DNA from 3 places in the Variovorax terrae genome. Region 2 is predicted to be linked to each of the others. Evidence: predicted binding sites of a transcription regulator. Region 2 holds the regulator's gene; each other region holds the start of a gene.
The links. Region 2 encodes FNR, which switches genes on or off when oxygen is low (the NO sensors DNR and NnrR bind a similar motif). Its sites were predicted from a motif close to TTGATNNNNATCAA; they were not measured.

Region 1 (2,257 bases), 1.1 Mb from region 2:
CAACGCCGCGCGCCCGCTGGTGATGGACTACGTGGACCGCCTCGCGGCCGACATCGGCAGCCCGCCCAGCGTGGAGCGCGCCCGCGCGCTCAGCGAGCGCCTGCCCCTGAGCGTGCGCATCAGCGGCCCGCTGGTGAACTGGCAGTCGGACAACGCGCCGCCCGCGCGGCACTCGTACGAGCGCGGCCGCTGGCTGCGCGGCCCGCCGGGGCTGGACGATGCGCCGCTGCTGAGCCGCACCACGGCCGACGGCCATCGCCTCGATTTCGGGCTGAGCCTCAGCGCCTGGCAGAACCAGCCGCGCCGCGTGGGCTGGATCACGCTGGCCGTGCTGCTGGCCCTGACCGCCGTGGCCTACCTCTACGTGCGCCGCCTGCTGCGCCCGCTGGACGACATCCGCGATGGCGCGCAGCGCTTCGGCGCGGGCGAGTTCGGCCAGCCCATCCCCATCCGTCGGCGCGACGAACTCGGCGTGCTGGCGCAGGGCATCAACACCATGGCGCACGACCTGCACCAGATGCTGGACGCCAAGCGCGCCCTGCTGCTGGCCATCAGCCATGAGCTGCGCAGCCCGCTCACGCGCGCGCGGCTCAACACCGAGCTGCTGCCCGACCTGCCCGGGGTGCAGGCGCCGCGCGACGCCTTGCTGCGCGACCTGGCCGCGATGCGCGACCTGGTGACCGACCTGCTGGAGAGCGAGCGCTTGGGCCAGGGCCATGCCGCGCTGCACCTGGAAGCCACGGACCTGGGCGAACTGGCCCGGGAAGTGGCGCGCGAGGTGGCGGCCGGCCAGCCTGCCGGCGGCGCAGGGCAGGGAACAGGCATCGAGTTGCACATCGCACCGGGCCTGCCCGCGCTGATGCTGGACCGCACCCGCATGCGCCTGCTCGTGCGCAACCTGCTGGACAACGCGCTGCGCCACAGCGCGCAGGCGCCGCTGCCGCCCGAGCTGCACCTGGGCCCGGCCGAGCGCGGCGGCCTTACCTTGAGCGTGCGCGACCATGGCCCCGGCGTGCCCGAGGACCAGCTGCCGCATCTGGCCGAGCCCTTCTATCGCCCCGACGTGGCCCGCGAACGCGCCACCGGCGGCGTGGGCCTGGGGCTGTACCTGTGCCGGCTGGTGGCGCAGGCGCATGGCGCCGACTGGCGCGTGCGCAATGCGGAGCCCGGTCTGGAGGTACGGGTGGGGTTGCGAGCCGAAGCCGGCAGGCGCTGACGGCGCGCCCCGCGCGCGCGGGCATTGTGGCCCGGGCTTGATCCAGATCAGGGTGCTGCCCGCGCCGTGCGCCCACACTGGCGAGCAAGGCATTCGCTGGAGACAACGCCATGGCCCCTTCAACCCCGGTTTCCATTCCCGGCACCACTTTGTTCGACGGCATTCAAGCCCGCAAGGGCTATGCCCTCAACAAGATGTGCTTCTCGTTCAACAGCGCCGAGAATCGCGCGGCGTTCAAGGCCGACGAGGACGCCTATGTACGCACCTACGGCCTGAGCCACGAGCAGGCGCATGCCATCCGCGCGCGCGACGTGCTCGGCCTGCTGGCCGCCGGCGGCAACGTCTACTACCTGGCCAAGTTCGCGGGCATCCTGGGCCTGGACGTGCAGGACCTCGGGGCCCTCCAGACCGGCCTGAGCAAGGAGGCCTTCAAGGCGCGCCTCGTCGCGCAGAACGATCAACCCGAAACGCTGGAGGCTTGAACCTCATGGCCCGGATCCTCGGTGGCCTCACCACCTCGCATGTGCCCGCCATCGGCGGCGCCATCGCCAAGGGGCTGCAGCAGCAGCCGTACTGGAAGCCTTTCTTCGACGGCTTCCTGCCGGTGCGCGCCTGGCTCGATGAGGTCAAGCCCGACGTCGCCATGGTGTTCTACAACGACCACGGCCTCAACTTCTTCCTCGACAAGATGCCCACCTTCGCCGTGGGCGCGGCGCCTGAGTACCGCAACGCGGACGAAGGCTGGGGCCTGCCGACGCTGCCGCCGTTCCAGGGCGCGCCCGAGTTGTCGTGGCACCTCATCAACCACCTGGTGGCGCGTGAGTTCGACATCACCACCTGCCAGGAGATGCTGGTGGACCATGCCTTCGCGCTGCCGCTCAAGCTGTTCTGGCCCGAGGGGCCGTGCCCGGTGCGCACGGTGCCGGTCTGCATCAACACCGTGCAGTTCCCGCTGCCCAGCGCCCGGCGCTGCGTGGCGCTCGGCAAAGCCGTGGGCGAGGCCCTCGCGTCGTGGGACAGCGACCAGAAGGTGGTGGTGAT
Region 2 (2,257 bases):
TGCAGGTCGATCTCGCGGCCGAGGTAGCGCAGGTAGGGCGCGGCCCGGTCGTGGTGCTTTGTGATGATCTTGTTGCAGGCGCAGTAGTAGCACAGCGACTCGCAGAACGGGATGTGCACGTACAGCGACAGCGGCAGGCTCAAGGCGGCCGCGCCGGTGCGCCGCTGGGCCAGGGCCTGGGCGTAGTCCTCGCCGGTGAAGGCCTCGACGAAGCGGTCGGCCGTCGGGTAGGAGGTGTAGCGCGGCCCCGGCACGTCAAAACGGCGCAAAAGATCGGGCGAAACGACACTCATCAACGGCTCTCCTGGTGCATATCGGCACTTTGCCGCCAAATTCGCGGAGCTTCCTTGATCTGGGTCAAGTCCGGACCATCCGCCGGCACCGACAATTTGAGCCATATCAGGAGCCCCCATGTTTGACACTGTCATGGATCAGACCGGACCAAAGGCGGTAAGCTTCCCCACTGAACTCCCGCCACGCCGCATGAAACCCGAAGCCATCAAAGTCGCCTGCTCCAATTGCAACCTGCGGGAACTCTGCATGCCCCTGGGCCTGAGCACCGAGGAGCTGAACCGCATCGATGACGTGGTGGCCACCCGGCGCAAGGTCAAGCGCGGCACTCCGCTGTTCCGCAATGGCGAGAAATTCACCTCGCTCTATGCCATCCGCACCGGTTTCTTCAAAACCTGCATCGCCACCGAGGATGGCCGCGACCAGGTGACGGGCTTCCAGATGGCCGGCGAGATCATCGGCCTGGACGGCATCGTGAACGACCAGCACACCTGCGATGCGGTCGCGCTCGAGGATGCCGAGGTCTGCGTGATGCCATTCGACCGCATCGAGGAACTGTCGCGCGAGGTCAACGCGCTGCAGCACCACGTGCACAAGATCATGAGCCGCGAGATCGTGCGCGAGCACGGCGTGATGCTGCTGCTGGGCAGCATGCGCGCCGAGGAACGGCTGGCCGCCTTCCTGCTGAACCTGGTGCAGCGCCTGCATGCGCGAGGCTTCTCGCAATCCGAGCTGGTGCTGCGCATGACGCGCGAGGAAATCGGCAGCTACCTCGGCCTCAAGCTCGAAACCGTGAGCCGGACCTTCTCCAAGTTCGTGGAGGACGGCATCGTCGAAGTCCGGCAGCGGCACGTGCGCATCCTGGACACCGACGCGCTCAAGCGCATCGTCAACGCCCAGTCCTGCCACTGACGTCCGAGGCCCGCGACAGCAGCAGCGTCAGGCCGCCCGAGGCCATGGCCACGATCCAGAAGACGAAGAACGCGAGCGTGTAGACGCCCAGCCGCGACAGCCCGAGCGCCGCGCCGGGGCCGCCCAGGTCCTGGGGATCGACCAGCGCGAACACCCCCGCCTCCAGCAGGCAGGCCGCCAGAAAGGCAGGCCAGGCCGTCCACATCAACCATGAGCGCCACATGCAGGCCTCCCTTGCGTGTTATTTGGCCGGTACCGCATCGGCCGGCGTGGCGGCATGGTTGCGCGCCTGCATGGCCGGCAGCGCCCCCTTGGGGGCGGCCAGCGTCTTGTTGATCTCGAGGCCCCGGCGGTAGTAGTCGGGGGCCACCACGGGGTCGGGGTGCCGCATGGCGATCCAGGCCGTGGCCAGGCCGGCGACCACCACGGCCAGCGGGCCGGCGATCACCAGCCAGACATGGCCGTAGGTCCACCAGGGTTTCGGGTTGTTCTCGACCGGCATGCGCTTCTCCTGCGTTGTCAGCGGGGCACTAGGAAGGCGGATTTTTCGATGACATGCGCATCGCCGCCCAGCCCCTGGATCTCGAAATGGATTTCATGCGAGCCCGGCGCGGCCGAGCCATAGGGAATCTGCAGCCGCAGCGCCACCCAGCGCGACTGCGCGGGCCCGACCTCGACTTCGTCCTCCGAAGCCACCGCCAGCCCCGGCAGCCCCGAGGCGCTGATCCGGTAGCGCTGCACGGCTTCGGTGGCGTTCATGAGCTGCAGGCGGTAGATGTTCTCCAGCCGGCCGCCGGCCACGATACGCGACAGGGCCGCGCGGTCGCGCACCACGTCCACCTTGAGCGGCGTGCGCAGCGCCAGGCTGGCCAGCATCGCCACGCACAGCGCCAGCAGCACCAGCGAGTACACCAGCACGCGCGGGCGCAGCACGCGCCGCCACAGGGCCCGGCCCGCCAGTTGCTGCGCCATGCCGTTCTGCGTGGCATAGCGGACCAGCCCCCGGGGGTAGCCCATCTTGTCCATCACGCCGTCGCAGACGTCCACGCAGGCC
Region 3 (2,257 bases), 340 kb from region 2:
TCAACCTCTCGGGCAGCGCCGTCGAGCTGGAGCACCGCGCCAGCCGGCGCTGAAGCGGGGCGTTTCGGCCTTTCCAGTGGTTTTGAGTGCCTTTCAGGCCCGATGTCCAGGTGCGGTGGTGCTTTGTTGCTATGGTTTCTGTAGCGTCGCCCGGGCCAGTTCGAGCACCGACAGCGGCGCCGAGCCTTCCGCCTTGTTGTTGATCGTCACATAAGCCAACTGGCCCGCGCCGGTGGTGCCGGCGATCACGCGGGCCAGGGCCTCGCGCGTGGCGGGATCGGGGTCCACCAGCTTGTCGAACGGCTGGTACAGGGCCTTGGCGTCCTCGTAGCCGTAGGCGCCGTGCTTGCGGTGCAGGTTCCAGCGGCAGACCAGCGGGCCCGGCCACAGCGCGCGCAGCACCGGCAGCTGCTGCTCGATCGGCGGCATCTTGGCATGCAGGCCCAGGCAGTAGGTGGCGCCGGCCTCGCGCAGCAGGGCGGCGAAGGCCGGGGCCAGGAATTCGCGATTGCGCACCTCGACGGCCACCACCGCATCGGGTGCCGTGGCCCGGAACGACTGCAGCTCGGGCTGCACGGCCTGCAGCATCTGCGCCAGGCGGGCCAGCACCTCGTCGAGCCGGCCCAGCAGCGTCGGGGGCAGCGGGCTGAGCTGGAACACCAGCGCGCCGGCCTTGCCGCCCAGGCCTTCGAGCACCGGCCGCACGAACTCCTGCAGCGCCAGGTCGGGGCTCAGGAAGGCCGGGTTGGGCTGCACGCTGCGGCCGTTCTCGCCGCGCACCGTGGCGTCGGCCACCAGGCTGGGCGCCTTCACCACGAAGCGGAAGTCATCGGGCACCTGGGCCGCGTAGGCCGCGTACTGGCTGGCCGACAGGGGCCGGTAGAACGAGCGGTCCAGGCTCACGGAGCGCAGCAGCGGGTGCTGCGCATAGGCCTTGAGCCCCTGCTTGGACAGCAGGGCCTCGCTGTAGTCGCCCTGCCAGACCAGGCCGCCCCAGCCCGGGAAATGCCAGGACGAGGTGCCCATGCGCAGGCGCTGCGGCAATGCGTGGGCCAGCTCCTCCAGCTCGGGCACGGTGGGCACCGGATCGACGCCGCTGCGCGCCGCACGCCGGCGCGGCTGCGGTGGCGGCGGTGCGGCATCGTCGGAGGGAAAGAGGGCGTCCTGCATGGCGGGGGAATCGGTCAAGGGCGGTCGTTGCAGCCGTGATTGTTCCCGATTTCACGCGCCGGTTTCGGCGGGGCGCGAGGCCGTGCCGCGCCGGTCTGTTGATCCAGATCAGGCCATGCCGGCCGTGTTTGGCCCTAGACTGGGCCGATCCCGATTCACCCGAAGGAGCACCTCATGAAAATCCTCGTTGCGACAGACGGCTCCAAGCATGCCCTGCGCGCGGTCAAGTACGCCATCGAGCTGGTGCATCAGGTCCGGCCGGCCTCGAGCGTCACGCTGGTCAACGTGCACGACGACACGGGGCTGCGCCACGCAAAGGCGTTCGTGGGCCGCACCGAGGTGGCGGACTACCTGCGCGAACTCAGCGAGAAAGAACTCAAGCCGGCGAGAAAGCTGCTCAAGGCCGCCGAGGTCAAGCACGACATCGTGATCCGCACGGGGCACGTTTCGCAGGAAATCGTCGATCTGGCCAGGAACGGCAAGTTCAACCTGATCGTCCTCGGGGCCAAGGGCCGCAGCGCCCTGGCCGATCTGCTGCTCGGCTCGGTGGCCCAGCGCGTGCTGGCGACCGCGCCGCAGCCGGTGGTCCTGGTCAAGTAGGCGCTCAGGGCGACGAGGTCGCCAGGCCCGCGTCCGACGTGGCGTGGCGCGGCGATGGCGGGGCCGGCAGCAGCAGCTGCGCGGCCCGTGCCACGCGCACGCAATCCTTGAGGTGCTCTTCGCCCAGGTAGCGGATGGCGGTGTAGCCGATCACGGCCGAGAGGGCCTGGCCCGCCAGCGGCACGTACTTGCTGGCCTGCTGCACCGTCAGGCGCATGCCGACGGCCTGCGCGGCCTTGAGGATGAGGTCGCGGCTGATGAACTTGCCGATCAGCACCGAGCCGACCAGGGCCGTGGCCTTCTGGATCTGCTCGCGCTTGTGGGGGGTGAGGCGGTCGATCTGGCCGGGCGTGAGGCCGAACTCGGCATTGATCTCCGGGATCAGCCGCGACAGCAGCGCGGCGTCCACGGCCCAGTCGAGCCCCGGCACCGGCAGGGTGCTCGCCACGCCGGCCACCAGGGCGCGGCGGTGCAGCAGCTTGCGGCT

Region 1: MMF98_RS11710 (protocatechuate 4,5-dioxygenase subunit alpha) is a predicted target of FNR. The motif match lies at 1,254-1,267, and genes of this name have one in related genera.
Region 3: MMF98_RS08410 (universal stress protein) is a predicted target of FNR. The motif match lies at 1,269-1,282, and genes of this name have one in related genera.

What each region holds. Positions count from the first base shown of each region.
Region 1 is NZ_JALGBI010000001.1:2,486,408-2,488,664, reverse strand. It holds gene MMF98_RS11715 (HAMP domain-containing sensor histidine kinase) at 1-1,216, shown strand, start outside; gene MMF98_RS11710 (protocatechuate 4,5-dioxygenase subunit alpha) at 1,327-1,698, shown strand; gene MMF98_RS11705 (class III extradiol dioxygenase family protein) at 1,704-2,257, shown strand, end outside.
Region 2 is NZ_JALGBI010000001.1:1,429,738-1,431,994, reverse strand. It holds gene hemN (oxygen-independent coproporphyrinogen III oxidase) at 1-293, opposite strand, end outside; gene fnr (fumarate/nitrate reduction transcriptional regulator Fnr) at 484-1,203, shown strand; gene MMF98_RS06715 (hypothetical protein) at 1,181-1,426, opposite strand; gene MMF98_RS06710 (FixH family protein) at 1,445-1,705, opposite strand; gene ccoG (cytochrome c oxidase accessory protein CcoG) at 1,723-2,257, opposite strand, start outside.
Region 3 is NZ_JALGBI010000001.1:1,771,245-1,773,501, forward strand. It holds gene MMF98_RS08400 (adenylate/guanylate cyclase domain-containing protein) at 1-53, shown strand, start outside; gene MMF98_RS08405 (DUF72 domain-containing protein) at 130-1,170, opposite strand; gene MMF98_RS08410 (universal stress protein) at 1,345-1,770, shown strand; gene MMF98_RS08415 (hypothetical protein) at 1,775-2,257, opposite strand, start outside.